DNA from 2 places in the Pseudomonas sp. S1(2024) genome. Region 1 is predicted to be linked to the other one. Evidence: riboswitches for the same ligand, from Rfam matches in the RefSeq annotation. Region 1 holds a riboswitch; the other holds the start of a gene.
What was found. A riboswitch is a leader RNA that binds a small molecule or an ion and turns the genes downstream of it on or off. The one in region 1 is predicted to bind thiamine pyrophosphate.

Region 1 (12,532 bases):
GCGTAGCCGCGGCCGAAATCGTCCAGGCTGATGCCCAGGCCGGCGTCGCGAAGGGTGTGCAGGTGCGCCACCGCCGTGCCTTCGGGGTCGAGGATGGTGGTTTCGGTGATTTCCAGCTCCAGCCGCTGCGGGGCGATGGCGTACTGCTGCAGTTCGCTCAGTAGCCGTGCAGCGAAGTCTGCCTGGCGTAGCTGCAGCGCAGATACATTGACCGCCAGCCGCGTCTCCCGGCCCTGGGCGTGCCAACCCGACAAGGCCTCGCAGGCCAGGCGCAGCACCTCCCAGCCCAGTTCGACAATGAAGCCGCTGCGCTCGGCAAGGTCAATGAACCGGTCCGGGTACAGCAGGCCGAACTCGGGGTGGTCCCAGCGCACCAGCGCTTCGTAGCCCAGCACCTGCTGGGTGTCGAGGCGGATCTGTGGCTGGTAGTGCAGCACGAACTGGCGCTCGGCCAGGGCGCTGCCGAAGGCCTGTTCGAGGGTGAAGGCGTGGATGTCGGCCAGGTTCAGCGACGGGTCGAAGAAACGGTACTGCGCGCGCCCGGCCTGCTTGGCCGAGTACATCGCGGCATCGGCACTGCGGATCAGGCTGTCGATGTCCTGGCCGTCGCGCGGGCAGATACTCACGCCTACGCTGGGGCTGGTGTTGACCTCCTGGCCGTCCAGCGCATAGGTGGCCGACAGCTTCTGCACCAGTACGCGGACCCAGGCATTGATCTGCTCCTCGCTGCGCTCGCCGGCCAGCAGCACCACGAACTCGTCGCCACCAAAGCGCGAAGCCTCGTCGCCGGGCTCCAGCAGGCGCTGGATACGCCCGGCAACGGCCTGCAGCAGCAGGTCGCCGATCTTGTGCCCGAGCGAGTCGTTGATCGACTTGAAGCGGTCCATGTCGATGAACAGGATCGCCATCAGCCGGCGCTTGCCGCGTTGCCGGGTCAGCACCTGGCCGGCCACCTCGACGAACTGGCGGCGGTTGTGCAGGCCGCTGAGGTGGTCGGTGGCCGCGGCATGGCTGCTGCGCCGATGTTCGTCCTCGAGGCGGTCGATCAACTGCTGGTTGACCTGCTGCGCCTGTTCCAGCGCGCTGAAGGCCTCCTGGCGCTTGCGCAACAGGCGCAAGGTCCACAGCAGGCTGGCGAGGATCATCAGGGTCATGCTCAGGTTCAACCAGAACTGCCGGGAATAGGCCAGCGTCGAAGGCGCGAGGATTTCGTCCTGGCGCTGGCTGACCACCACGCTGAAACCCCGCTCGGGCAGGCGCCGGTACAGGCTCTGGTAGGGGTCGCCGGCCGCGTACTGGGTCAGCATGCCTGCTTCACTGCCGCTGTCCGGCAGCCCGGGCAGCAGTGCGTCACTGGCCACCACGCCGCTGCTATTGATGCGCACCCGCTCCAGGCCGTCATCCTGCAGCAGGCGCACCAGCCCGCTGCCGCCCAGGTCGATGTGCTGCAGCAGCACCGCCAGGTAGCCGATGTCCAGCTGCACCACCAGGATATTGTCGATTTCGCGACCCGGCAGGTTGGTCAGCGGCAGGAGGAAGGGCAGGTGCCAGTTGGGCACGGTGGTCGCTTGCCCGGGGGGCTGCACGCTGGGCAGGAACGGTTTGAAACCGTAGCGGGCAACGTGCCGCTGCAGCTGGCGCAGCCAGTCTTCGGGCAGCTCGGCGGCCTCGTCGGCATGGCTGGCCGACAACAGCCTGCCTTGCCGGTCGTACAGGCTCATGCGCTTGAATACCGGGTCTTCGGCAAGCATGCGCGCCAGGCTGACGCTGCCCTGGCTCAGCATCTTCATGTCGTCCTGGGCGACCCGGCCTACGGCCTGGGCGCGATCCACCAACTGGCGCAGGCTTTCGCCAACGATACTGGCCAGGTTCAGGTGCTCGGCGGCCTTGGCCGACAGCGCGTCCTGGCGGGCGGCAACCTTCTGCGAAACATGCAGCCCCCAGACAAAGGCCAGGGTGGCTGCACAGAGCATCAGGATCAGCAGCCGCAGAAGGCTGGCGGATGAAAGCGAACGGCGAATCACTGCTGATAGTTCCCGACCCTGGGTGATGGTCGAAAAATACGACAGTAAGATGACAGCCTAATGACTGGTGGCCAATTGCCTTTAAGGATTTCCCTTATCGGCCAGCGGCGTCTGCAGGCGCGCAGTTTCTTCCTCCATGTAACTCATCAGCGCGCTGACTTCGGTATCGCCCAGGCGCATGTTGGGCATGGCCACGCGGTTGTATTGTTCGTACAGCAGCATGGCCAGGGGGTCTTTCTGGGCCAGCATCTGGTCGGGCTCCTTCAGCCAGCGGGTCAGCCAGTTGGCATCACGCTGGCGGGTCACGCCGAGCAGGTCGGGGCCGATGCCGGGTTGTCCGGGCTCGGCATTGCCCAGGGTGTGGCAGGACGAGCAGCGGGTACGGAAGAGTTGCTCGCCACTGCTGGGTGCGCGCACCTCGGGAGCCTGGGCGTAGTCATTGGCCATGGCACTGGCCTGTTTCCAGTTGTGCAGGCTGTTGCCCAGGCGGTCGGCGAGAATGTACGGGTTTTCGAAGGGCGAGGCCTTCATCCAGCGACCGGTGGCCTGGTTGCCGATGATCAGGCTCAGGTTGTGGTCCTTGGAGCGGCCGTTTTCCAGGCCATCGATGTACAGGCCCAGGCTGCGGCGCAATTGTTCGATATCGGCCGGCTCGCCGGTGAGCAGCGTCCAACCGGGGCCGATACCAAACTTTTCGGCGTAGCGCTTGAGGGTGGCGGGGGTGTCGTTGTAGGGGTCGATGCTGATGGAGTAAAGGAAGATGTCCGTGCCGACCCGGTCACCAAGGATTTTCTGCACCTGGCGCAGGCGCGCGGTTTCCACCGGGCAGGAGTCGGAGCAGCCGGTGAAGATGAAGTTGATGGCGACCACCTTGTCCTTGATCAGGTCGTCGAAGAAATGCACCTTCTCACCGTCCTGGGTGAGCAGCGGGATGTTGGGGAAGTAATCGGCGCCCCAGGGAGTTTCAGCTTCCTCGGCCACGGGTTGCTGTGGTTGCAACGGCCAGAACGGGATACTGGCTGCGAACAGCGAGAGCACCAGCAGGAAACGCCATGAGCCGGACATGATGCGGTCCTCGTCGATAACGGTATTGGGGCTGCCCTGCAGCCCTATCGCCGGCAAGCCAGCTCCCACAGGTACTGCACAAGGCTTGGAGCCGACGTGGTCGAGGTGGGAGCTGGCTTGCCAGCGATGGGCCGCACAGCGGCCCCCGCTTTTCGGTTACCTGATGCTGACTGGCGCCGTCACGCTCTGCCCCAGCGCCGATTTCACGGTCACGGTCGCCGGTGTGGCCGGGCCGCTGCCGGTGGTTGTGGTCGACAAGCGCCAACGGGCGCCGCTGGTAGTGGTACTCAGCGTGGCCGTACCCAGCAGCAGCGGGCCACTGGTGGTTGCCGCAGTCACGGTGATGCTGTTGCCGGTGGCCACCGTGGTGGTGCCCGAAATATCCCAGGTAAAGCGGTTGCCGCTGCGCACCTGCACCGTGGCACTGGTGACCTGGATCTGGTCGACCGCCGCTGCCGGGCTCACCGCAATGCTGACCGTGGCCGGGGCCACCGATTCGGCGCCCTTGGCGTCACGAGCCGTGTAGTTGAAGCTGGCGGTGAACGCTGTGGTTACCGTGGCCGGTGGGACGTAGGTGACCGTGCTGCCGTCGGTACTGGTAGTGCCCTGGCCGGAGTCCGGCTGGCTGAGGCCGACTACGGTCAACGGCAGGTTGTTTTCCGGGTCGGTGTCGTTGGCCAGCACGTTCAAGGTAATCTGCTTGCCGGCCGTGGTAGCTGCGCTGTCGTTGGCCGCAACCGGCGGTTTGTTGGTCGGGTCATCGTTATCATGGTCTTCGGTGCGGAAGGTCGGCAGCCCAACCGAAGCCACGTACTCCACGCCATCCCAACCCGGTAGTGGGGTCGGCATCACCTGGAACTGGCCTGGGTGTTCCAGGTCCCAGCGCAGCAGCATCGACGAGTCTTCATGCTGGGTGTTGTGGCAATGTTCCATGTAGGTACCGGCAAACTCGCGGAAGCGCAGGGCTACCTCCACTTCTTCCGACGAATCGATATCCGGCCCGATGCGATACACGTCCTTGCGCGCCCATTTTTCCCATTCCGGCGGGGCCTTGCCGTCGCGACTGAGGATCACGCCTTCCTCGAAGTGCACATGCACCGGGTGGCTCCAGCCATTGCCGCCGTTGATGATCTTCCACACTTCCAATGTGCCGTCGCCGCTGAAACCGCCGTCGGTAGACTGCTGGGCCAACTGTGGCGCCGCGTTGATGCGACGTGGGTCCATGGAGTAGCCAAAGCCGCCATCGGTCTTGATGGTCCAGGGTTGGGTGTCGGTACCGTCCGAGCGGCCGAAGATGAACTCGCGATGGCGGGCATCCTTGAGCTTGGCCTGGTCGGTGGCCGAATTACGGTCTATCGGCAGCGGCAGCATTTTCAGGCCTTCGGCCTTGCCCGGTTTGGCCGGTTCATAGGCAACCGGGTCCATGCTCAGGTCCTGGCCGCTGTAGGGCTGAACCACGAACTGCATGAACTTGCCGATCGCCGGGTCGCCGTTGTCCCACTCAGGCCCATTGCTGGTCTGCTTGATCACCGCCTTGTATTTTTCCGACAGCACATCGGCCAGGGCAATGGCACCCTCCGGGCCCTTGCCGCTCTGATGTTCCTCCAGGTTGACCAGGTACAGCTTGTCGCCGACCTTGATGCCGTGTTTGGCGAAGTTGATGATGATGTCGTAGCGCTCGGCGATGCCTTGCAGCGGCAGGATGCCGTTGTTGTCCTGCAGGTTGCCGTCACCGTTGAGGTCCATGGTGCCGTCGAACGGCACGGTGTGTTCCATGATGTTGCCGTCGTTGGCGATCATGTGGAACGGTACCCGCGCATACGACAGGTTGGAGCCGGTGGGGCCTTTGAACTCGCCGCTGTTACCGGCAATTTCCCGGACCACTGCGAACTTGAAGTAGCGCGACACCGAGCCGTTGAGGATACGGAAGCGGTAGCTGCGCGCGCGTACCTTGAGCGTTGGCCGGTACTGCCAGTTGACCAGGATCTGGTCGCCGAGGAAACCATCGGTGTTGAACGGGTTGAACCACAGCTGGCCGTTGGCATCCCAGGCCTTGTCGGCGATCACCAGGTTGACGTCGTAATCGCGGTTACCCCACGGCATGCCCGAGCCACTGGGGAAACGCAGGTTGACGCCATCCTGCAGGGCCTCGTTGCCGCGGTCCAGAGCGCTGTAGTAGTTCATCATCACGGCGTTGCCCTTGTAGACGTTCTGCGCCGTGAAATCCATCATGTGGTCGTGGAACCAGTGGGTGCTCATGGTTTCGCGCCAGTCACCACGAATCTTGATGCTGCCGTTCTGGCAGGTTTTCAGGCCGGGGTTGGCATCGTTGACGAACAAGGTTTCGCCTGCCGAGCAAGGGAACGCAGCGCGTGGGTCTTCGGCACGGGTGTTGATGGTGTCATACCCAGCCAGTTGCAGCGGCCAGCGGTAATCGTAGTACTGCCCCGGGAAGAAGTAGGCGTTTGCATAGCCATCGCTCTCGGCCGGGGAGTGGCCGTTGTGCTCATGGGTCGAAAGGGTGTGCAGGCCAAACCCGGCGTTGGCCGAGGGGTCGATCGGCAGCGCGTTGTAATGGCGCATCAGGATCGGTTGGCCATAGCGCACCATCAGCAGCTTGGGCGGGAAGGTGCCGTCGAAGGTCCATAGCGACTTGTGGTTTTGCAGCGGCATCTTCGGGTGGAAGCGGGTGTCGATGCCCTTGGTGGTGCCCAGTGTGTTCGGGATATCGGAAGTCTGGTAGTACAGGCCGCCCGGGGCGAACTCGCCAACTGCATAGTTGTGCAGTTGCTTGCGGTCACGCAGGCCGAGGTTGATGCGCGCACCGGCCTGGGCGGTCTTGAACCCCGCCTGCGGGTAGAACTCGTTCCAGCGCTGGTGCGACCAGCCTTTTCCTGGTGGCCGGCCTTCCGCAGGCGAACCGACCGGTTGGCGGTTGAGGAACATCTCGATCTGCGCCTTCCATGGGTTGCGGTCGAGCACGTTGGAATACTGGGTCGGGAAGGGGTACAGGCCCGGCTGTTTGAGGAAGGCTTCCAGGGCTGTACCGCTCGGGCCGCTGCGGGCCACCACGTTGGGGTCCTGCGCCGGTGCCGCGCCCAGGGTCGGCACCGGGAAGGTGAGAGTGGGCGGCGGCAACGTGGGGTCGAGCCTTTCCGTGCCGAATTCCTCGAACAGCAGTAATTGCTGGGTAAACGGCAACGCGCCGAACAGCGGGCTTGGCTTGCCGTTGGTGGGGTACTTTTTCCCGGTTTGCAGGGCCGGCGGTAGCACGTTGTTTGCGCTTACCGTGTTGCGGTCACCGTACACGCCATCGGTCAGTTCGAGTGAGCCTTGATTCGCCTCTGGCATGCTATAGAGGTCCAGCAAGGGCTGGGTCGGGTCAGTCGGCTGGTCAGTGTAGGCCGAGGGGTCGGTCGGCGGGGGCATGCTGTTGTCGTCCATGGGCGCCGCTGTTGCCGTGACCAGCCCAAGGCCGAGCATCAGCGTAGCGACGGTGGACAGCTGGAATGCATGCCTGGCAGGGTGGATCACGGCAGGTGTTTTCATTGCCTTGCGCCTCGTTTGCGACATCATGGCTTTTTGCCCGTTTCTGGGGCTGGAGCAACGGGTGTGCCAACCCAAATACGAGGAATATGTTTCTAAACAAATCCTTGTGGCGCCTGATGCGCGCTAAATGCCACGGCGTCAAAAATGGGTGAGGGCCCCCACTAGTGGGTCACCCATTGCCCACAGATTGGGTGGTGACAGCCGCGGCGCCCTGGGGTATACCTGAGCGCCACCAAGGGGAGCCCGGCACCGGGCTGAGAAACCGCTGGATGCTGCAGCGCGGTGACCCTTCGAACCTGATCCGGATCATGCCGGCGAAGGGATTGGGACTTGAAACCTGCCTTTTTGCCGGCCTCACTGCGAGGCCCGTCCATGCCAACCATCGCGGTCTCGCTGTCACCCCCCATCAAGGACAGCAACATGACCGAACGCTTCAGCCAGTCCCTGCGCCGCCGCAGCGAGCCGACCTGGTCGGCGGCCGTTGGCCACCGCTTCGTCACCCAATTGTGCGACGGCAGCCTGCCGGACCCGATCATGGTCGACTACCTGGTGCAGGACCACCGCTTCCTCGACAGCTTCCTGACCCTGCTGGGCGCGGCCATCGCCACCGCCGACACCTTCGAGGCGCGCCTGCGCTTCGGGCGCTTTGCCGGGATGATCTCCAGTGACGAGAACACCTACTTCCTGCGTGCCTTCGAGGCCTTGGGGGTAAGCCCCGCACAACGCAGCGAACCAGCCGACACCGTCCCGACCGCAGGCTTCAAGGCGATCATGCGCGAAGCGGCGGCCACCCGATCCTATGCGGCCGCGCTGGCGGTGCTCAACGTCGCCGAAGGCCTGTACCTGGACTGGGCGTTGAAGGCGCCAAAGCCGATGCCGGACAACTTCGTCCACGCTGAATGGATCACCCTGCACGACAACCCGGCATTCCAGGACTTCGTTGCCTTCCTGCAAGCCGAACTCGACCGCGTCGGCCCGCAGGACGCCGTGCTGGCGGGTGACTTCTACCAGCGCACCGTGGCGCTGGAGCTGGCCTTCTTCGATGCTGTCTACCCGGAGGACAAATGAGCATGGATATCTTCGACCGCCTCAAGGCTGCCGCCACGCCGCAGTGGAACAGCTACGTCGACCACGAATTCGTGCGCCAGATGGGCGAGGGTACGTTGAGCGAAGCCGCCTTCCGCACCTACCTGGTACAGGATTACCTGTTCCTCATCCAGTTCGCCCGCGCCTGGGCACTGGCTGCCTACAAGAGCCGTCGACCGGCCGACATCCGCGCCGCGCAGGCCGGGCTGGCGGCGATTCTGGATGAAACCGAGCTGCACTTGCGCCTGTGCGCGCGCTGGGGCCTGACCCAGGCTGATATCGAGGCCGCGCCCGAACACCAGGCCACGGTTGCCTATACCCGCTATGTGCTGGACTGCGGTGCCGCGGGTGACCTGCTGGAGTTGCATGTGGCGCTGGCGCCTTGCGTGATCGGTTATGCCGAGATTGGCCGGGCGTTGTCCGAGCGGATTGGCGATCTGAGCAATCACCCGTACCGCGAGTGGATCGCAGAGTATGCCGGCGAGGGCTACCAGGGTGTCGCCACAGCGGCGCGCAAGCATCTGGACGAGCTGGCAGCGCGGAGCATGACCGAGCAACGGTTTGCCGAGCTGGCGGGAATTTTCGGCCAGGCGTCCAGCCTGGAGGCGGACTTCTGGCAGATGGGGTTGGACGGAGCCTGATTTGCTGCCTGCGCCGGCGATAGGGCCAGTAGCAAATACCACAAGGCTTGGGCCACTATGCTGGTAGGGCCACCCGCAAAGCCCAGGGAGAAGCATCATGAACATCATCAACGCACGCCTGCGCGGCAAGCCTGGCCTGTTCCGCATCGAACTCAGCGGCGAACGCATCGTCGCCATCGTGTCCCAGGCCGAAGGGGTGGCGGCGCGCGCTGCCGATGACCTGGATGCCGGGCAGAACCTGGTGGTGGCGCCCTTTATCGAACCGCACATCCACCTGGACGCCACGCTGACCGCCGGCGAACCGCAGTGGAACATGAGCGGGACCCTGTTCGAAGGCATCGAGCGCTGGGCCGAGCGCAAGGCAATCACCACCCACGACGACATCAAGAACCGCGCGAAGAAGACCATCGGCATGCTGGTGGATCATGGCATCCACCATGTGCGTACCCATGTCGATGTCACCGACCCCACCCTGACTGCGCTAAAGGCCATGGTCGAAGTGCGTGACGAAGTGCGCCACCTGCTCGACCTGCAGATCGTCGCCTTCCCCCAGGAGGGTATCGAGTCGTACGCCAACGGCCGGGCGCTGATGACCGAAGCAGTGGCCATCGGTGCCGACGTGGTCGGCGGCATTCCACACTTCGAGAACACCCGCGACCAGGGCGTGTCGTCGGTCAAGTTCCTGATGGACCTGGCCGAACGTACCGGCTGCCTGGTGGATGTGCATTGCGACGAGACCGACGACCCGCAGTCGCGCTTTCTCGAAGTGCTGGCCGAAGAGGCGCGGGTGCGCGACATGGGCGCCCGGGTGACAGCCAGCCATACCGTGGCCATGGGCTCGTACGACAATGCCTACTGCTACAAGCTGTTCCGCCTGCTCAAGCAGTCGGGTATCAATTTCGTATCTTGCCCGACCGAGAGCATTCACCTGCAAGGGCGTTTCGACAACTATCCGAAACGCCGCGGCGTCACCCGCGTGGCCGAACTCGACCGGGCCGGGATGAACGTGTGCTTTGGCCAGGATTCCATCGTCGACCCTTGGTACCCGCTGGGCAATGGCAACATCCTGCGTATTCTGGAGGCCGGCCTGCACATCTGCCACATGCTTGGCTACGAAGACCTGCAGCGTTGCCTGGACCTGATCACCGACAACAGCGCCCGCACCCTGAACCTGGGCGAGCGTTACGGCATCGAAGTGGGGCGACCGGCCAACCTGTTGCTGCTGTCTGCGCCGGACGATTACGAAATGGTGCGCAGCCAGGGGCATGCGCTGGTGTCGGTACGCAACGGCAAGGTGCTCATGCGTAGAACACCTGCCATGGTGAAACACCACGGCGAACGCTCCCTGCTTAAGCATTCTGCAGCGCCCCGCCGGCTTGAAGCCGAGCGGGGCGCTTTGCTGTCTGGCGTACTGGTTTGTCCCCGCGCACAGCTCCCAAGAACCATTCACATGCGATAAGCCGTGATTATTCCACCATAGGAAATGTTTGCACGGGCAATGGCTTGTCTCCATAATCGGTATGTAATTACATGGTACATAACACGGTACAAAATCGTAGGAGCAAGCATGGCCCGGGGCGGTATAAACAAGGTTGTAGTGCAGCAGGCACGTCAGGCGCTGATTGCCCGGGGCGAGAACCCCAGCATCGATGCGATACGTATCGAGCTGGGCAACACCGGCTCCAAGACCACGATTCACCGCTACCTGAAAGAGTTGAACGGCCAGCAACCCGTGGCTTCCGAGGGCGGCATTGCGCTGAGTGACGTGCTGAGCCGAATGGTCGGGCAACTGGCAACCCAGCTGCAGGACGAGGCCGACCTGAAGATCGAGCAGGCCGAAAGCGCCTTCACTCGACAGCGCGAACAGCTGGAGGCACAACTGGCCATTGCCCAGCAGGCACTGGCTGCAGCGCACCAACAGCATCAGATCGATGTGGCCGCACTGGCCGCCGAATCGGAAAAACTGCTTTCCACCCAAAGCACCCTGCAGGCCGAACAGCTGCGCAGTGCCAGCCTCAACCAGTCGCTGGGCGAGCTGCAGGTGCGCCTGGCCGACAAGGACGAGCAGGTAAAATCACTGGAAGACAAGCACCGTCATGCCCGCGATGCGCTGGAACACTATCGCAACGCCAGCCGCGAACAGCGTGAACAGGAGCAGCGCCGCCACGAAGCGCAGCTGCAACAGTTGCAGGTGGAGGTGCGTCAACTGCAGCAAGGCATGATCGTCAAGCAAGACGAGCTGACCCGCCTGCACCGCGACAACGAGCGCTTGCTGGGTGAGCATCGCCAGGCCGCCAGCGCCTGCAGGGCGCAGGACGAATTGCTGGAGCAGCGTGATGCGCAGATCCAGGGCTTGCGCACGATCCTGGCCCAGGCGCAGGGTGCCAGCGAGGAAATGCGTCGGCAGCTGGATGTGCAGGCACAGAGCCTGGAGGCCAGGCGCGACTTGTGCACGGAACAGGCTCGCCAGTTGCGGCAGCTTGAAGAGCAACTCAAGGCACGAGACGAAGCGCTGCACCAGTGTCAGTCGCAGTTGTCTGCCGCCAACGCGGCGCAGTAGCTGCGAAGAGGCCCTGTGGGAGCGGGCGTGTCGAGGCGTCGAACCGCCGCGAACACCGGCGGAGCCGGTGCCTACAGCGCGTTGGGCCCTTCGCGGGCACGCCCGCTCCCACAGGGAATGTGACACGCTTTCGAACCTTGTTCCCTATGTGACTGCGCAACCCGAAGGGCTGGGCAATCTCCCACAAGGAATGTGCATGCGCTCGAACCTTGTTCCCTGTGCGACAAGGTTGGGCGGGAGGGAGCGCTCAGTCTTCGGCTTGTCTGGCTGCCTCCACACCTGCCGCCGATAGCTTGATGGGGTAGTTCACGCTGATCTGGTGGTCGCTGCTCACCGCCACGCTACCATCCTGGATCAAACCGGCCTCCTGCAGCGTCTTGAGCATGCCGGCCACGGCTTTCTCGCCCCGGTAGTTGTCCAGCACTTCCTTGCCCAGCCCCTGAGGGTGAGCATGCAACAGGCGAGTCAGCACTTCGGCTTTCAATGCATCGTTACTCATGGCGGGCCTCACTTGCCGTGTTTGGCCTGAAGCGCCTTGGCATGCTCCAGATGCTGTTCGAGCTTGGGCAGGGTTTCGCTGGCAAAGGCCTTCAATTCAGCCTTGTCGGAAGATGCGGCTTCCTTCTTGAACAACTCCACCGCCTTTTCGTGAGCGTCGACCTGGTTGTTGACGTAAGACTTGTCAAACGACTCCTCTCGCCATTCCAGGATCATTTTCTTGACCTTGTCGGTTATTGCCGCCTCATCGGGTACGGAGATGTCGAGCTTGCGAGCGATGTCGCCGAGTTTCTGATTGGCCTTGGTGTGGTCGCTGACCATCTGCTGGGCAAAGGTCTTGATTTCGGCATTCTGAGTTTTTTCCAGGGCCAGCTTGCCGGTGACCACTTCGGCAATACCGGCCTCGGTAGCCGCTTCGACGAAGTCATCGGAACTCGCCGCCATTGCCTGCACCGATGCCAAGCCTAATACCATGGAAAAACCGACACGCTTGATGAAGAGACTGCTCATGCTTCACTCCTTAAACCGTGGCGCGACCTCAGTGTCGCGTACGGTTGAGGGTGAATGGGGAGCAAAGGTTTAATCTTTTTCCTGGCCGGCTGCGCCCAGATGGTGCTGAACTATAGTGAAACGCGGCGAACGCGGTAAGGCTTGGGATTTCAATGTGCGCAGCCAGGAAACAGGATGAGGACGGGCTCTTCGCGATAACCGGCGAGGGCCGGGCCGTGGCGCTGTTCCGCCTGGTACTCGCGTTCATGCTGGTGGTGATGCTCGCCTTCGTCGTGGTGGAAGGTTGGCGCATCTGGCGCGACTACCGGCACGCCTTCACCAATGCAGAGAACATGGTCTCCAACCTGGCCCGGGCCACGGCGCAGCATGCCGAAGATGCCATCCGCCAGGTCGACGCAATTACCGCGGCGCTGGCCGAGCGCCTGGAAGGCGACGGCTTCGAGCACATCGACCGGCCGCGTCTGCATACCTTGCTGGTCCAGCAGAAAAGCATCATGCCGCAGTTGCACGGGTTGTTCGTGTATGGCCCGGATGGCAGCTGGATCGTTACCGACCAGGCGGTAGTCCCGCCCAATGCCAACAATGCCGACCGCGACTAC
Region 2 (18,210 bases), on a different contig from region 1:
CCAGCACCTCGCCCAGTTCTATCGGGAGGGTAGCGAACAGCCGGACTTCAGCCTGCGTAACGCAGTGGTGCTCAACGGGCTGGCGGCGATGACCACGGTGAACACCTTCGTCGACCCTCTGTTACTCGATCTGAGCGGGCAAGGTGTGGGCTTGGCCGGTATCGAGGACGGCGTGCTGTTCGATGTCGATAACAGCGGTACGTTACGTCGTACAGGCTGGGCAGATCGTGTGACCGGGATGCTGGTACATGACAACGGCACCGGGCAGGTGAGCAACATCAGCCAACTGTTTTCCGAATACTACGGAGGCAAAGCCGGTAGTGATGGCAGTTCCGGCGAAACACCGTTCAAAGATGGCTTCGCCGCCCTGGCAAGCGTGGACGCCAACGCCGATGGCAGTATCAACGTTGAAGATGCTGTCTGGGCACAATTGAAGGTGTGGGTCGATGGCAACCACGACGGGCGTGCCGATGCCGGAGAATTGAAGGCATTGCAGGAGCATGGCATCAGCCAAATCAAGCTCGGTCAGGTCGAGCCGGTGGGGGAAGCACGTCAGGGTAACCAGGTCATCTCCCGCAGTGCATTCACCGTCAATGGCGAGGACCGGGAAGTACTGGCGGTGAGGTTCCTCGCCGATACCGTCGGCAATCGGATCGAGGCCCAGGGGGATGGTACGGTACTGACTTCATCAAGTGGGCCCACTTCCCGGCGGGCTTATATCAGCCAGAGTCCTCAAGGCAGCACTCTGGACGCCGCTGCGCTCGGCGTGGACACGCTGTACGGCGCCGCAGGCGATGATGTCTTGACCGCAGCCCCGGGTGGCAGCTGGCTGGTCGGCGGCGCTGGTAGCAATACCTATCACGGCGGGGCGGGCGATGATGTATTCGTGATCAGCGCCAGTGACGATTGGGCGAACATGCACGGCAATGGCGGGCGTGACACGGCGCTGATCGTGGGGGAGCAGGGCGTTGGGCTGAACATGGCCAAGGCCGGGTTGACCATCGCGCAAGGAGGGCGGGGTAGGGACATCATCGCCAGCGGCGGTCAACGCGGAGTTTTCATCAAGGGCGGCTCGGGCGATAGCTTGCTGATCGGTGGCGGTGGCAACGATGTGCTCGTCGGTGGCAGCGGCCGCAACGACATCATTGGTGGTACCGGCAAGTCCGTTATCTACGCAGGCCCAAATGGTGATCGCATCCAGGCCTCGGCGGGCGGCAGCATTATTTACGCTGGTGGTGGCGCGGATCGGATTACGGGTGGGGCGGCCGATGACGTGATCGAAGCCGGTCGGGGCGATGCCACGATCGATGGAGGCGCGGGAACCAACTTGGTCAGCTTGCATGGTGCACACGACGAGTACCTGATCACGCGTACCGAATCGGGTCACCAGATCACCGACACCGTGGCGGGGCGAGACGGCCGCCTGACCGTGAGCAACATCCAGAAGCTCAGCTTCGCCGATATTGCCGCTATCGATCTTCTCGGCGCGGGCGCCATGCCAATCGGCGACAGGCTGTTGCCTGAGCAACTGGCTACCTTCACCACCACTGACATCGCGCTGATAGTCCCTGCGACGGCGCTGCTGGCCAACGACCAGCCATTCAACAGCAGTGGGCCGTTGCGCATCGCGTCGGTCAGTGCTGGGAAGGGCGCTACAGTGCGGCTGAACGAGCAGGGTGATGTAGAGGTCACGCCGTTGCCTGGCCATGACGGTGATGTCAGTTTCCGCTACGACCTGGTCGATGCGGCCGGCAACGCCTCCATAAGTGTTACCGAGGTGGGCAGCGGTGCATCGGCGCCCTTGCGCGCGACGGTAACGTTGCGCCATGAGCAATCGCCTGGTGACCCGCTCTCTGGGCGGCAGTGGTATCTGGACGAGATCGATGTCGCGCCAGTATGGCGTGACTTCACGGGCAAGGGCGTGAGGATCGGGCAGTTCGAGCCTGGCGGTGAATTTGCCGTCGCGCCGGAAATCTTCGATATCGAGCACCCCGATCTCAAGCCGAATATCGACCCCATCTGGCTGCAAACCCAACGTACCAATGGCACGCTGGCTGCCCTGGCGTCCAATCATGCCACCCAAGTGGCGGGTGTCATGGTTGGAGCGCGCAATGATCAAGGGGGAATCGGCATTGCATACGATGCGACGATCGGCGGGCACTACCTGGCCAACAAAGGCGACGACCTGACCAACCTGGGGCAAATGGTCAACTACGACATTGCCAACAACAGTTGGGGGTTCAAAAAGGACTTCGCATTGGGGAATGTACCGGAAGGCAAGGTCGATACCGCTCTGGCGCTCGCTTTCAGTACTACGCTTGCGGCCACCAATGGTCGTGGCGGGCTTGGCACCATCGTCGTCGCCTCTGGCGGCAACCAGCGCGACAAAGGTGGTAGTGCGCAGGGCTCGCTGACCAACAACAACCGTCACGCCATAGAAGTAGCGGCCATCAATGCAAAGGCAGACCTCTCGGTGCTGCAAGCTGCCACTGCACCCTTTTCCAACCCAGGTTCCAGCTTGCTGGTCGCTGCACCAGGCAGCCATGTGTTGTCCACTGGCGTCAGCCTTGAAGCGGAGCGCGGTGCATCGGTGGGCAGCGCCTATAGCACGACCCAGGGCACCAGTTTCGCTGCGCCGATTGTATCAGGCGTGGTGGCGTTGATGCTGCAGGCCAATCCGGGGCTCGGTTATCGGGATGTCCAGCAGATCCTCGCACTGTCTGCGCGCAAGGTGGATGACGCATCCACCCAATGGGCCTACAACGCAGGGCGCAACTGGAATGGCGGTGGCATGCACACCAGTCACGACTACGGTTTTGGTATGGTCGACGCCCGTGCGGCTGTGCGTCTTGCCGAGTCATGGGGTAGCCAGGCGACCAAGGCCAATGAACGGGTGCTGACCGCTGCCAGTGAGCCGCTTGCCCACCAGGTTGCGGCGGGGCAGGTCGCGACTTTGTCCTTGACCCTGCCGGCTGATGTGCTGGTGGAGCATGTGGAGGTCGATATCCATTCGATGGTGGGCCGTCTTGGTGACATGACGCTCACGCTGGTGTCGCCTGGCGGCACGCGAAGCGTGCTGCTCGATCGCACGGGCAAGGCACCGGGCTCCGGTGATGACGATCTGGGCGATTCGCGCTCAGGAGCGTTCAAATATGGGTTCATGTCGACCCATCATCGCGCAGAGCGCTCAGCGGGGGAGTGGAAGCTCGAGGTGCGCAATGCCGATGCTGGTTTGCCGTTGACACTCGATCGCTGGACGTTGCGCCTAGTTGGCAGCCCCGGCACCATCGATGATACTTATTACTTCACCGATGACTATGCGAACCTGGTGGCAGAAAACGCCGGGCGAGCGCTGCTTGACGACGCAATCAGCGGCACCGCTGGCGGGCGTAATACGTTGAATGCGGCTGCGGTAAGTCGCAGTATTTCGGTGGATTTGGCCAGCGGCAGTGCCAATATCGCCGGAGTGGCGCTGACCATAGCCTCTGGTTCGGTGCAGAACCTCATCAGTGGCGACGGCGACGATACCTTGATCGCTGGGCCCACCGGGGCATTACTGGATGGTGGCCGTGGATACAACCTGCTCAAGGGCGGGGAGGGTACTGACCGCTATGTTATCCACAGGCGTGCAGCCGGAAACGATGTACTCGAGCAATTCGAAACTTCGCGTGAAGTGATCGATCTGGTCGGTTTTGGTGGTTTAGGGTTTGCTGACCTGCAGATGCGACAGGACGGCAATGCGGCTGTGCTAGACCTTGGCGATGGGCAGAAGCTGACGCTTGCGGGCAAACCGATCGCCGAACTGCAGCCAGCGAACTTCCGCTTCCTTGACGCATTCACTGCTGCGCCAGGTTACTTCGAGGGCAGCCCTGAAGTGCAGGCGCCCCCGCCTGTCAACGCGAATGTTCTGCTTACCGGTGGTGCAGATGGCGTGTCGCTTACAAGCGACGAATCGGGGCAGTTGGTGGCTTCTCTGGCAGGCACGATCTATGCCCCGCCAACGGTTGCGCCCAGCGTGTTCCTGGTGACAAAACAAGAAGGCGTGAGCGATTACAGGAACACCTTGCGGGGGTTCCGGCACGGTATCGACAAGATTGACCTCAGCCAGGTAGGCATCAGTCGCTTCGAGGATCTGCAGGTCAGCAAAGTCGAGCGCTTCATGCTCAATGACTTTGCGCAGATTCATGGTGTGGCCGTTGATACCCAGGCAGTGCCGGGGCAGGAAGGTATCGTGAATATACTGTACCTGGATGCGCTCGAAGTTGCGCAAGTGACAGCGGAGGACTTCATCTTTGCGCAGCCGGCAATAGTCACCTCTGAAATGGTTGCCATGCCTGAGGCCTTGGCCCTTTCAGCGGGGGCATCTCTGTTTGCTGTCGAGCACTCGCTGCCGAGCCTGGGAAATCTTGTTGATGCAATGGCTGCGTTCGCCCCTGAGCCGGCTGGCTCTGCGCTGATCGGGGATATGTCGGTTCAACGCATCGACTCGACGATTGCCGTAGCAGCCTAGTCGCTGTCCTGTAGCGGCTGGAGTGATATTTGATGGCCCTATCGCCGGCACGCCAACTCCCCCAGGTTACCCCGCGGTGGGAGCGGGCTTGCCCGCGACTGGTCCAACACCTATCTCAAGGCCTGCGCTCGAAGTTCTTCGCCGCTGCAGCCGCCAGGTCCGGCGGCAGGAAGTCCTTGTCCGGGTTGTAGTCTGGCTTCAGGTACCGCTTGAGGTCCTGCAGGTCCTGCGGGCTCAAGGTGCCGGCTGCCTGCTTGAGGCTCAGGTTGTCGAGGATGTAGTCATAGCGGCTGTTGTTATAGTCGCGCACCGAGGTGTAGAGCTGACGCTGGGCGTCAAGCACGTCGACGATATTGCGGGTACCCACCTGGTAGCCGATCTCGGTGGCTTCCAGCGCGCTCTGGTTGGAGATGATCGACTGCTTGCGCGCCTGCACCTGTTCCACGTCGGTATTCACTGCGCGGTGCAGGTTGCGGGTGTTTTCCACCACCTGGCGGCGCAGGCTTTCACGCTGCTGCTCGGTCTGGCTCAGGCGCTGGTAGGCCTCGCGCACCTGCGAACTGGTCAGGCCGCCGCTGTAGATCGGGATGTTCAACTGCAGGCCGATGCTGGTCTGCTCGACGTCGCCGCTATAGCGCGTAACGGGGGCCGGCGCGGGATTGGTGAAACCGAAGTTGTCGTTGTCACCCTTCTGGTACTTGGCAACTGCGTCCAGGGTCGGCGCGTGGCCGGCCTTGCGCTGGCGCAGGGTTTCCTCGGCAGCGACGACCGCGTGGTTGGTGGCCAGCAGGTTGAGGTTCTGGCGCCCGGCGGTTTCGACCCAGGCCTTGGCGTCGTTGGGCGTAGGCACCTGCACTGGCAAGGTATGGACCACGCCTTGAATCGATGTGTATTCCCGGTTGGTCAGGGTCACCAGGGCCTCGAAGGCATCCTGTACCTGGCGCTCGGCAATGATTCGGTTGGCCCGCGCTGTATCGTAGCTGGCCTGGGATTGCAGCACGTCGGTCTTGTCGGAGAGGCCGACGTCGAATCGTTCGTTGGACTGGTCCAGCTGGCGCTTGAAGGCCGCTTCCTCGGCCTTGGTCGCGGCCAGGTTGTCCTGGGCACGGAGCACGGCGAAGTAATTCTGCGCGGTTTGCAGGATCAGGTTCTGCTCGGTCGCCGACAGCTCCAGCGCCGCCTGTTCGTTGACCGCTTCGGCTGCCTGCAACTGGAACCAGCGATCAGCGCGGAATATAGGTTGCGCCAGGGTTGCGCTCCAGGTGTTGCCGCTGCGGTTGCTGGTGGCCGATGGTTCGTCCAGCTTGGTGCGGGTGTTCAGCATTTCGGCACCGGCCGACAGGTTAGGCAGCAACCCGGCGCGAGCCTGCGGTACCACTTCGCGGCGGGCGCCGTAATCGGCGCGGGCCGCAGCCAGGTCAGCGTTGTTGTCGACCGCCTCCTGATAGACGCTGACCAGGTCGGTTTTCACTGTAGTGGGCACGTCCGCTGCCCAGACCACTCCGTTGGACGCACAAGACACGGCTATTGCCAGTGAGAGTTTGCGCAGCATAGAGGCAATCCTTGTACGAAATTTAATTACTGAACTGTTGAGTATCGAGCGACGGGCCAGTGTAGTGCCATGCGCACCCGGCAACAATCGCTCGGGGTGCCTTTCATCATCCGCGCATTTACCTGCTTGGCTTTGCCGACCACTCCAGTCTAGACTGCGCATGTTCTTGTCGGGGTGCCTTGAAGCAAAGGCTGAGATCGCAAAGTTGCGGATCCCGTTGAACCTGATCAGGTTAGCGCCTGCGTAGGGAACAAGATTGCTCGCCTTCCCGGGGAGCCTCTTGTGCCAGGTCCGGGAATGTCACAGCTGCATGCAGCTTCAGGCACCCCAAATCCGGCACTGCACCCATCAAGGGTGCGTCCGCGCCTTTCAGGTTCACCCCGACATTCCACTGCTAGGAAGCCGTCTGGAGAGCCTGTGATGACCAAACAAGAAAAAGCGATCAACCTCAGCGAATCGGCACAAGTCGATCAGCAGTCCGTGCAACCATTCCCGCGTTCGCGCAAGGTGTATGTCGAAGGTTCGCGCCCGGACATCCGCGTGCCCATGCGTGAAATCAGCCTGGACGACACCCCGACCGATTTCGGTGGCGAGTCCAATGCCCCGGTGCTGGTCTACGATACTTCCGGCCCGTACACCGACCCCAACGTTGTCATCGACGTGCGCAAGGGCCTGGCCGATGTGCGTTCGGCGTGGATCGAGGCACGCGGTGACACCGAGCGCCTGGCCGGCCTGAGCTCCGACTTCGGCCAGCAGCGCCTGAACGATGCCGAACTGGCCAAGCTGCGTTTCGCCCACGTGCGCAACCCGCGCCGTGCCAAGGCTGGTGCCAACGTCTCGCAGATGCACTATGCCCGCCAAGGCATCATCACTGCCGAGATGGAGTACGTGGCCATCCGCGAAAACATGAAGCTGCAAGAGGCACGTGCCGCTGGTCTGCTCGACGAGCAGCACGCCGGCCACAGCTTCGGGGCCAACATCCCGAAAGAAATCACCCCTGAGTTCGTCCGCCAGGAAATTGCCCGTGGCCGCGCGATCATCCCTGCCAACATCAACCACCCGGAAGTGGAACCGATGATCATCGGCCGCAACTTCCTGGTGAAGATCAACGGCAACATCGGCAATAGCGCGCTGGGTTCCTCGATCGAGGAAGAAGTGGCCAAGCTGACCTGGGGCATCCGCTGGGGTTCGGACACGGTCATGGACCTGTCCACCGGCAAGCACATTCACGAAACCCGTGAGTGGATCATCCGCAACTCGCCGGTGCCGATTGGTACCGTACCGATCTACCAGGCCCTGGAAAAAGTCAACGGCGTGGCCGAGGACCTGACCTGGGAGCTGTTCCGCGACACCCTGATCGAGCAGGCCGAGCAGGGCGTGGACTACTTCACCATCCATGCCGGCGTACTGCTGCGTTATGTGCCGCTGACTGCCAAGCGTGTCACCGGTATCGTCAGCCGTGGTGGCTCGATCATGGCCAAGTGGTGCCTGGCACACCACAAGGAAAACTTCCTGTACACCCACTTCGAAGAAATCTGCGAAATCATGAAGGCCTACGACGTCAGCTTCTCGCTGGGCGACGGCCTGCGTCCCGGCTCGATTGCCGACGCCAACGATGCCGCGCAGTTCGGTGAACTGGAGACCCTCGGCGAGCTGACCAAGATCGCCTGGAAGCACGACGTGCAGTGCATGATCGAAGGACCCGGCCACGTGCCGATGCAACTGATCAAGGAGAACATGGACAAGCAGTTGGAATGCTGCGACGAGGCGCCGTTCTACACCCTCGGCCCGCTGACCACCGATATCGCTCCTGGCTACGATCACATCACCTCGGGCATTGGTGCGGCTATGATCGGCTGGTTCGGTTGCGCGATGCTCTGCTACGTCACGCCCAAGGAACACCTGGGCCTACCAAACAAGGATGACGTGAAGACCGGCATCATCACCTACAAGATCGCCGCTCATGCCGCCGACCTCGCCAAGGGCCACCCGGGTGCGCAGATCCGTGACAACGCCTTGTCCAAGGCACGCTTCGAGTTCCGTTGGGAAGACCAGTTCAACCTCGGCCTGGACCCGGACACTGCCCGTGCCTACCACGACGAGACCCTGCCTAAGGAATCGGCCAAGGTCGCGCACTTCTGCTCGATGTGCGGGCCGAAGTTCTGCTCGATGAAGATCACCCAGGAAGTGCGTGAATACGCCGCCAAGATCGAAACCGTGGATGTGACGGTCGAGCAAGGCATGCGTGAGCAGGCCGAGCGGTTCCGCCAGGAAGGCAGCCAGCTGTATCACAAAGTCTAAGTCGCAGCGCTGACCCCTGTAGGGGCGGCCTTGTGTCGCGATGGGCCGCAAAGCGGCCCCGGCAATTTCAGTCGCGAAGCTGAAAACCTGGGGCCGCTTTGCGGCCCTTTCGCGACACAAGGCCGCTCCTACAGCGACCGCGTCCAATCCAATACCTTGCCGAGTGTCAAAGCATGACCACCCCCAGCCAATTCTCCCCCGACCACCCGGTCCCCACCGCCCAGCGCATCTTCGGCGCCCGCGACCTGTTCTCGCTATGGTTCTCCCTCGGTATCGGCCTGATGGTGCTGCAGGTCGGCGCCATGCTGGCCCCTGGCCTGGGCCTTGCCGACGCGGTGCTGGCTATCGCCCTGGGCACCGGTGTGGGTGTGCTGCTGCTGGGGGCTGCCGGTGTCATCGGCAGCGATACCGGCCTGTCGGCCATGGGCACGCTGAAACTGAGCCTGGGTGGCCATGGCGCTCGCTTGCCGGCGCTGCTCAACCTGCTGCAACTGGTGGGCTGGGGCGCGTTCGAGATCATCGTCATGCGCGATGCCGCCAGCCTGCTGGGCGCGCGGGCGTTCGGCGAAGCCAGCGCCTGGAACAGCCCTGTGCTCTGGACCCTGTGCTTCGGCGCCCTGGCCACCTTGCTCGCAGTCGGTGGGCCGCTGGCGTTCGTGCGCAAGGTGCTACGCACTTGGGGTATCTGGCTGCTGCTGGGCGCTTGCCTTTGGCTGACCTGGAACCTGTTCGCCAAGGCCGATCTTGCGGCACTGTGGAACCGCGCCGGCGACGGATCGATGTCGCTGGCTGTGGGTTTCGACATCGCCATCGCCATGCCGCTGTCCTGGTTGCCGCTGATCGCCGACTACTCGCGTTTTGCCCGTAACGGCAAACATGTATTCGGCGGTACGGTGGTGGGCTACTTCATCGGCAACACCTGGCTGATGAGCCTGGGCGTGGGCTATACCTTGGCCTTCGCCGGCAGTGGCGAAGCCAACGCCCTGCTGCTGGCCCTGGCGGGCGCCGGCATGGGCATTCCACTGCTGCTGATTCTGCTGGACGAGTCGGAAAAGGCTTTTGCCGACATTCACTCGGCGGCCGTTTCCACCGGCGTGCTGGTGCGCCTGAAGGTCGAGCACCTGGCGCTGGCCATTGGCGTGCTGTGCACGCTGATCGCCTTGCTGGCGCCACTGGCACAGTACGAGAACTTCCTGCTGCTGATCGGCTCGGTGTTTGCACCGCTGTTCGGTGTGGTATTGATGGACCATTACGTGATCCGTCGCCGCCGCTTGCCGGCACAGGTGCATGGCTTGCACTGGCAGGCACTGCTGGCCTGGGCGGTGGGCGTTGCCGCGTACCATCTGATCGCCGCGCAAGCGCCGAACCTGGGTGCGACCCTGCCGGCATTGCTGCTGGCAGGGCTACTGCACGGGCTGCTGAGCTTCAGCCGCGGCCGGGAAACAGCTCGGGCTTGAGCACGCCATTCAGGCGTGGGTACGGGATCTTCAACTCCACGTGGCCCATGGAGTAGGGCGCGATGGAATAGACCTCGTACTTGACCACCACCGCGCCGTACGTCAGGGCGACGTGCGGCGACTGCTTGAACGGCCAGGTCTTGATGAACTCGGCATCCTTGTCCATGCCTACGCTGATCAGCCAGGCGTGGTGCGATTCCTCGACGGTTTTCCAGAAGGTGTCTTCCTGGCCGGGCACCAGCATGTCCTGCAGGGTCAGCACCTTGTCCAGCTTGCGCGAATAGTTGATGAAGCCACGCCCGGGCATGCCGTGGGCGCCGCCGCTGTCCAGGTAGCTGGACAATTCGATGATCACCAGTCCGTCATGCTGCTCGCGTACCTTGGCCTGCAGGTAGCTGCTGTTGCGCTTGTCGGCACTGGCCAGGTACTGCTGCTCGTAGGCTTGCAGGGTGGTCGGTGCGTTGCCGCGCTGGTTGTCTTCGGTCAGTTGCAGCAGGCGTTTCTCGACGATGCCATCGAGCTTGGGCAAGGCCGGGAAGTGGATCATGTCGATGTTCACCAGCGGGCAGTCGCTTTCGCTACAGCCGGGTTTGACATGCTCCCAGGCATCGCGCTTGACCTCGAGCGGCGCCCGGTAGTTGGGCGTGAACAGGCTTTGGCAGGCACCCAGGGCCAGGGCCAGCACAGCCACGGAAGTCAGTTTGACAAGTGTCATGAGGATCCTTGCAGAACAGGGAAAAGTCGGCCTTTGACCGTCTGCGCGGCCTTCAGTTCGCCACTAAGCTAACAGAGAGAAGGCGCGCTGTCCCGAGTGCGCGAACGGTTGCCGGAAAGGGGTGAAACCGGCAGGCGCGCAGAGTAGGATGGCGCGATGCGGTATTCGAGGTAATGAGGATTTCCATGTCAGACGCGTTGAACTCAGTGCCCAAGGGCTTCGAAATCATTGAGCGGGCCAACTGCTTCCAGGGCTTTTACAAGCTCGACAAGCTACGTCTGCGCCACGAGTTGTTTGCCGGGGGCATGGGCCGCGAGATCAGCCGTGAACTGTTCGTGCGCCATGATGCGGTGTGCGTGCTGCCGTACGACCCGTTGCGCGATGAAGTGGTGCTGATCGAGCAGTTCCGCGTCGGTGCACTGGACAAGGTCGACAACCCCTGGCTGATCGAGATGGTGGCCGGGCTGATCGACAAGGACGAGCAACCCGAGGAAGTCGCCCACCGCGAAGCCGAAGAAGAAGCCGGCCTGGCCTTTAGCGCCCTGTGGCCGATGACCCGTTACTTCCCGTCGCCCGGCGGCAGTGACGAGTACGTTCACCTGTTCCTCGGCCGTTGCAGTAGTGAAGGGGCGGGCGGCCTGCATGGCCTGGAAGAAGAGGGCGAGGACATTCGCGTGCGCGTGTGGTCGTTCGAGGATGCCATGCAGGCGGTGCGCGACGGGCGCATCTGCAACGCGGCGACCATCATCGGCCTGCAATGGCTGGCGCTGAACCGTGATGAAGTACGAGGTATGTGGAAGTGAACCTGCTGCGCGAGCGTTATCGGGTCGACCTGGTCGGGCTGCAGGCAGCCTGCGAGGCCAACTACGCCCGGCTGATGCGCCTGTTGCCCGACATGCGCACCACCCAGAGCTCGCGCCGCATCGGCATGACCCAGGGCGACCAGATGCTCGGCGTGCTGGTGCTCGACGTGGTGCTGGCCTGCCCGTACACCACCACCCTGCACGTGCGCCAGGAGCACAGCCTGCCGTGGTTGCCGGTACCGCATCTGGAAGTGCAGGTGTACCACGATGCGCGCATGGCCGAAGTGGTCAGTGCCGAACACACCCGGCGCCTGCGCAGCATCTACCCGTATCCGAACGAGGCCATGCACCAGCCGGACGAAAAGGCCCAGCTCAACCTGTTCCTCGGTGAATGGCTGAGCCACTGCCTGGCTTGTGGTCACGAGCTGGCGAGCGTTCGCTGAAGTGTGACGCAGGTCGTTCGTGGGTGTTTGCTAGCACCCGTTGTGCAGCCATAATTCGCGCTGAATCCGTTCGAGGAGACGGCCGTTGCCGCAGCCAAACCAATCGCGCCCCGTGCATGTGGTGCAACTGACCGATGCCCACCTGTTCGCCGACCCGGCCGGCAGCATGCTGGGCCTCAATACCCGTGACAGCCTGCGCCATGTAGTGGCCCAGGTGCGGCGGGAGCAACCGCTTGTCGACCTGCTGCTGTGCACTGGCGACCTGTCCCAGGACGCCAGCGTGGCGTCCTATGAAGCGTTCCGTGAGCTGACCGCACCGTTTGCCGCGCCCACCCGCTGGTTGCCTGGCAACCATGACGAGGCCCGAGTCATGGCGCAAGTGGCACCGGAGTTGGTACAGGCGGTGACCGATATCGGTGCGTGGCGCATCGTCATGCTCAACACGGCCGTACCCGGGGCGACGCATGGGCTGCTGGAGGATGACCAGCTGGCAGTGCTGGAAACGGCCTTGCGAGAGGCGGGTGAACGGCATTGCCTGGTGTGCTTCCACCATCAGCCGGTGGATATCGGCTGTGCCTGGATTGCGCCGATCGGCTTGCGCAATGCCCAGGCGCTGTTCGATATCGTCGAGGGTTATCCACAGGTGCGGGCGCTGCTGTGGGGGCATGTGCACCAGGAGTGGGATGAAGTGCGCGACGGTCGTCGCCTGCTGGCCACTCCGTCGACCTGCATCCAGTTCGCGGCGCGCAGCGAGGATTTCAAGGTGAGCGAGGAGCAGCCTGGATACCGCTGGCTGCGCCTCCACACCGACGGGCGGTTGGAGACCGGGGTGGAGCGGGCAGTGGATTTCCAGGTGAAGCTCGACTTCGATAGCCCTGGCTATTGAGCTGCGCCTGCAGACGCGGTCAATTGTAGGAGCGGCCTTGTGTCGCGATGGGCCGCAGAGCGGCCCCGGCAATATTTGTGGCGCAGCTGAAACCCTGGGGCCGCTTCGCGCCCCATCGCGACACAAGGCCGCTCCTACAGGGAACTGTGGTTGCGCCTTCGGTGAAGAAATTGTTGCGAAACCCGTGACACTGCGTCAAAACCCGGCGAACGCGCTACACTGCGCGTCCCTGCGCCCATATCACTGGGCGCGAAGCCACAGATTCCGGGGGCAGCATGTCGGGTTCCATCCTCTATATCCATGGCTTCAACAGCTCGCCACTTTCGACCAAGGCGCGCCAACTCGAGGCCGTGATGCAGCAACTGGGCCTGTCGGCCCAACTGCGGGTGCCCGCCTTGCACCACCACCCACGGCAGGCCATCGCGCAGCTCGAAGCGGCCATCGCCGAACTGGGCGCACCATTGTTGGTAGGTAGTTCGCTCGGCGGCTACTATGCCACCTATCTGGCCGAGCGCCACGGCCTCAAGGCCTTGCTGGTGAACCCGGCGGTAACACCGCACAAGCATTTCGACGGCTACCTGGGCATCCAGCACAATCACTACACCGGTGAAGCGTGGGAGCTGACCCACGATCATGTGCAGGCCCTGGCCGAGCTTGAGGTACCAGCCCCGGTGGATGCCAGCCGCTATCAAGTGTGGCTGCAGACCGCCGATGAAACCCTGGACTATCGCCATGCCGAGCGCTATTACCGTGCTTGTGCCCTGCGCATCCAGGCCGGTGGCGACCACAGCTTCCAGGGCTTCGCCGAGCGCCTGCCGGCACTGCTGGCCTTCGCCGGCATTGCCCGTGGGCAGTACGCAGCGCTCGATTTTTCTGTATTTTGACTTTTTTGCATTCACCAGACTGACGACGAGACCCTATGGCCACTCCCAGCGCTAGCGCCTATAACGCAGACGCCATCGAAGTCCTCTCGGGCCTTGACCCGGTCCGCAAGCGGCCGGGCATGTACACCGATACCAGCCGCCCCAACCACCTGGCCCAGGAAGTCATCGACAACAGTGTCGACGAAGCCCTGGCCGGTCATGCCCGTTCGGTACAGGTCATCCTCCATGCCGACCACTCGCTGGAAGTCAGCGATGATGGCCGCGGCATGCCGGTGGACATCCACCCGGAAGAGGGGGTGTCCGGGGTCGAGCTGATCCTCACCAAGCTGCACGCCGGCGGCAAGTTCTCCAACAAGAACTATCAGTTCTCCGGTGGCCTTCACGGCGTGGGCATCTCTGTGGTCAACGCCCTGTCGACCCAGGTGCGCGTGCGCGTCAAACGTGACGGCAACGAATACCAGATGACTTTCGCCGATGGCTTCAAGGCCAGCGAGTTGGAAGTGGTCGGCTCGGTCGGCAAGCGCAACACCGGCACCAGCGTGTACTTCAGCCCCGACCCCAAGTACTTCGATTCGCCGAAATTCTCCATCAGCCGCCTCAAGCATGTGCTCAAGGCCAAGGCCGTGCTGTGCCCGGGCCTGCTGGTCAGCTTCGAGGACAAGGCCAGCGGCGAGAAAGTCGAATGGCACTATGAGGATGGCCTGCGTTCTTACCTGGTCGATTCCGTCAATGAGTTCCAGCGCCTGCCCGACGAGCCGTTCTGCGGCAGCCTGGCCGGTAACAAGGAAGCGGTGGACTGGGCCTTGCTGTGGCTGCCAGAAGGCGGCGACAGCATCCAGGAGAGCTACGTCAACCTGATCCCTACCGCCCAAGGCGGCACCCATGTCAACGGTCTGCGCCAGGGCCTGCTGGATGCCATGCGTGAATTCTGCGAGTTCCGCAACTTGCTGCCGCGCGGCGTGAAGCTGGCGCCGGAAGACGTCTGGGAGCGCATCACCTTCGTGCTGTCGATGAAGATGCAGGACCCGCAGTTCTCCGGGCAGACCAAGGAGCGCCTGTCGTCGCGCGAGGCGGCTGCCTTCGTTTCCGGCGTGGTCAAGGACGCGTTCAGCCTGTGGCTCAACGCCCACCCCGAGCTGGGCATGCAGCTGGCGGAGCTGGCCATCAGCAACGCCGGGCGCCGCCTGAAGGCCAGCAAGAAGGTCGAGCGCAAGCGCATAACCCAGGGGCCGGCACTTCCCGGCAAACTGGCCGATTGCGCCGGCCAGGACCCGATGCGCGCCGAACTGTTCCTGGTCGAGGGTGACTCGGCCGGTGGCTCGGCCAAGCAGGCTCGCGACAAGGAATTCCAGGCGATCCTGCCGCTGCGTGGCAAGATCCTCAACACTTGGGAAGTGGACGGTGGCGAAGTCCTGGCCAGCCAGGAAGTGCACAACATCGCCGTGGCCATTGGCGTCGACCCGGGGGCCACCGACCTTGCGCAGCTGCGCTACGGCAAGATCTGCATCCTCGCCGACGCCGACTCCGACGGCCTGCACATCGCCACGTTGCTGTGCGCACTGTTTGTCCAGCACTTCCGCGCCCTGGTCGAGGCCGGGCATGTGTACGTGGCCATGCCGCCGCTGTACCGCATCGACCTGGGCAAGGAAATCTACTACGCACTCGACGAGGCCGAGCGTGACGGTATCCTCGATCGCCTGGTGGCCGAGAAGAAGCGCGGCAAGCCACAGGTCACCCGCTTCAAGGGCCTGGGCGAGATGAACCCGCCACAGCTGCGCGAGACCACCATGGACCCGAATACCCGGCGCCTGGTGCAACTGACCCTGGACGACGTGCAGGCCACCTGCGAGCTGATGGACAAGCTGCTGGCCAAGAAGCGCGCGGGCGACCGCAAGAGCTGGCTGGAAACCAAGGGCAACCTGGCCGAGGTCATGGTTTGATTCGGCGGCTTCTGGCTGCCTGCCTGGCGCTGGTTGCCTTGCCGAGCCTGGCGGGCAACTGGCCAGAGTTGAAGCTGAGCGCCGAGCACCCGATCGAAGGCATGCGCGGTGGCAACCTGTCTGGCCTGGTGGAATGCCGGGGCGGGCTGTGGGGCGTATCCGACCGCGACGACGACCGCATCTACCGCTTCGACCAGCAAAACCCGACCTGGCGCGCGCAGCCGCTCACCTTCACCCCGCCAGCGGTGCCGGAAAGTGGCCTGCCGTGGGGCCTGAAGTCGCGCAACTGGGCGGCGTCGTATATTCGTGGTGGCGAGCTGGATTTCGAAGGCATCAGCTGTGACCAGGCGGGCAACCTGTACCTGGTCAGCGAAGCTCATGCCGCTGTGCTGCAACTGCCGCTGGAAGGCGAGGCGGACTGGTTGAAGATCGACCCGGCCATGGTTCGTCAGGCCCGGGCCAGCGGCATGCTGCTGAACTTCAACGCCTTGTTCGAAGGTCTGGCGATCAACCCGGCGGGTGACCGCCTGTGGCTGGCCGCCGAGCGCGAGCGCCGTGGCCTGGTGGCTATCGAGCGCCAGCAGTCGGTGTGGACCTGCGGCCGCAGCTGCGTGTTGCTGAGCGAGGCCGGGGTCGAAATGCAACCGGCACAGATGCCCAATGCCCAGGCACTGTCGCGCGACTTCGCCGACCTGGCCTGGTTCGAAGGCAAGCTGTTCACTCTCGAACGCAATGCCTACCGCGTCTGTCGTCGGGATACCGACAGCGGCATGGTCGAGCGCTGCTGGTCGTTCGCTGCCGATGCCCTGGTCGAGTCGCGTCGCTACCAGCAGCCGTTCGGTCTGGCCGAGGCCCTGGTGATCGATGCCAAGGGCGCCTGGATAGGCGTGGACAACAACAACGGCGCCCGCGCCGATGGCGAAGCACGCCCGATCGTCTGGCGCTTCGATGCGCCGGAAGGCGGATGGAGCGCCAAGCCATGAGCCAGGCACCGGGCAAGCGGGCTGGCAAGGTATTGATGATCGTCGCCTGGGCGGCGGCGCTGTTCCTTGCCACGCGTTTTTTCGGCCAATGGGAAGACAGCCAGCGCAACCCCAATGCCCAGGTGCAGTCGACGCATGGCGAAGGCTTTATCGAGGTGCGCCTGCTGGGCAACGGCCAGGGCCACTTCGTGATGGATGGCGCAATCAACGGCCAGGTAGTGCATTTCATGCTCGACACAGGTGCTACCGACGTGGCCATCCCCGAGGCGCTGGGCCGCGAGCTGGGCCTGGAGCGTGGCAGCCCGGTGCAGCTCAGTACCGCCAACGGCCGTACCGAAGGCTACCGCACGCGCCTGACCAGCCTGCAGCTGGGGGATATCCGCCTGCAGGACGTGCGCGCCATCGTGGTGCCGGGCCTGGACGGGCAGACCGTATTGCTGGGCATGAGTGCCCTGAAACAACTTGAATTTACCCAGCGCGGCGGCACCATGCTGCTGCGCCAGAACCTGAAATGACGAGGCCCGCATGAGCGACTCACTGGAACTCAGCCTGGATGGCGTAGAACGCCGCTCGCTGGCTGACTTCACCGAACAGGCCTACCTCAACTACTCCATGTACGTGATCATGGACCGCGCCTTGCCGCACATCGGCGATGGCCTGAAGCCGGTGCAGCGACGCATCGTCTACGCCATGAGCGAGTTGGGGCTCGATGCCGATGCCAAGCACAAGAAGTCGGCGCGTACCGTCGGTGACGTGCTCGGCAAGTTCCACCCCCACGGTGACTCGGCCTGCTACGAGGCCATGGTGCTGATGGCCCAGCCGTTCAGCTACCGCTATACGCTGGTCGACGGCCAGGGCAACTGGGGTGCGCCGGACGATCCGAAGTCGTTCGCCGCCATGCGTTATACCGAAGCGCGTCTTTCGCGCTACGCCGAAGTGCTGCTCAGCGAAGTCGGCCAGGGCACCGTGGACTGGGTGCCCAACTTCGACGGCACCCTGCAGGAGCCGGCCGTGCTGCCTGCGCGCCTGCCCAACATCCTGCTCAACGGCACCACTGGTATCGCCGTTGGCATGGCCACTGACGTACCGCCGCACAACCTGCGTGAAGTGGCCACTGCCTGTGTGCGCCTGCTCGACGAGCCCAAGGCCACCATCGAGCAGCTGTGCGAGCACATCCAGGGGCCGGACTACCCGACCGAGGCCGAGATCGTTACGCCGCGGGCAGAAATCCTCAAGATGTACGAAAGCGGTCGCGGCTCCATCCGTATGCGCGCCGTCTACCGTGTCGAGGATGGCGACATCGTCGTCACCGCGCTGCCGCACCAGGTCTCCGGGGCCAAGGTGCTGGAGCAGATCGCTGCGCAGATGCAGGCCAAGAAGCTGCCTATGGTCGCCGACCTGCGTGACGAGTCGGACCACGAGAACCCGTGCCGCATCGTCATCATCCCGCGCTCCAACCGTGTGGATGCCGATGAGCTGATGCAGCACCTGTTTGCCACGACCGACCTGGAGAGCAGCTACCGGGTCAACGTCAACATCATCGGCCTGGACGGCCGGCCACAGCTGAAGAACCTGCGAGCGCTGCTGCTGGAATGGCTGGAGTTCCGTACCGCTACCGTCCGTCGCCGCCTGCAGCACCGCCTGGACAAGGTGGAGAAGCGCCTGCACCTGTTGGAAGGTTTGCTGACCGCGTTCCTCAACCTGGATGAAGTTATCCACATCATCCGTACCGAAGA

Region 2: another riboswitch for thiamine pyrophosphate. It lies ahead of thiC (phosphomethylpyrimidine synthase ThiC); the one in region 1 lies ahead of ACLCGK_RS23050 (TenA family protein).

What each region holds. Positions count from the first base shown of each region.
Region 1 covers NZ_JBKGFP010000083.1:1,283-13,814, reverse strand. The annotation lists gene ACLCGK_RS23065 (putative bifunctional diguanylate cyclase/phosphodiesterase) at 1-2,024, opposite strand, end outside; gene ACLCGK_RS23060 (SCO family protein) at 2,106-3,089, opposite strand; gene ACLCGK_RS23055 (Ig-like domain-containing protein) at 3,246-6,638, opposite strand; TPP riboswitch at 6,864-6,978, shown strand; gene ACLCGK_RS23050 (TenA family protein) at 7,059-7,706, shown strand; gene tenA (thiaminase II) at 7,703-8,365, shown strand; partial or broken gene codA (cytosine deaminase) at 8,463-9,692, shown strand; gene ACLCGK_RS23035 (DNA-binding protein) at 9,933-10,925, shown strand; gene ACLCGK_RS23030 (hypothetical protein) at 11,173-11,424, opposite strand; gene ACLCGK_RS23025 (DUF4142 domain-containing protein) at 11,433-11,933, opposite strand; gene ACLCGK_RS23020 (diguanylate cyclase) at 12,086-12,532, shown strand, end outside.
Region 2 covers NZ_JBKGFP010000053.1:26,591-44,800, forward strand. The annotation lists gene ACLCGK_RS14490 (S8 family serine peptidase) at 1-4,510, shown strand, start outside; gene ACLCGK_RS14495 (TolC family outer membrane protein) at 4,626-6,062, opposite strand; TPP riboswitch at 6,223-6,329, shown strand; gene thiC (phosphomethylpyrimidine synthase ThiC) at 6,483-8,363, shown strand; gene cytX (putative hydroxymethylpyrimidine transporter CytX) at 8,537-9,820, shown strand; gene ACLCGK_RS14510 (RsiV family protein) at 9,789-10,535, opposite strand; gene ACLCGK_RS14515 (NUDIX domain-containing protein) at 10,721-11,338, shown strand; gene ACLCGK_RS14520 (DUF1249 domain-containing protein) at 11,329-11,781, shown strand; gene cpdA (3',5'-cyclic-AMP phosphodiesterase) at 11,867-12,667, shown strand; gene ACLCGK_RS14530 (YqiA/YcfP family alpha/beta fold hydrolase) at 12,943-13,551, shown strand; gene parE (DNA topoisomerase IV subunit B) at 13,587-15,491, shown strand; gene ACLCGK_RS14540 (esterase-like activity of phytase family protein) at 15,488-16,474, shown strand; gene ACLCGK_RS14545 (TIGR02281 family clan AA aspartic protease) at 16,471-16,989, shown strand; gene parC (DNA topoisomerase IV subunit A) at 17,000-18,210, shown strand, end outside.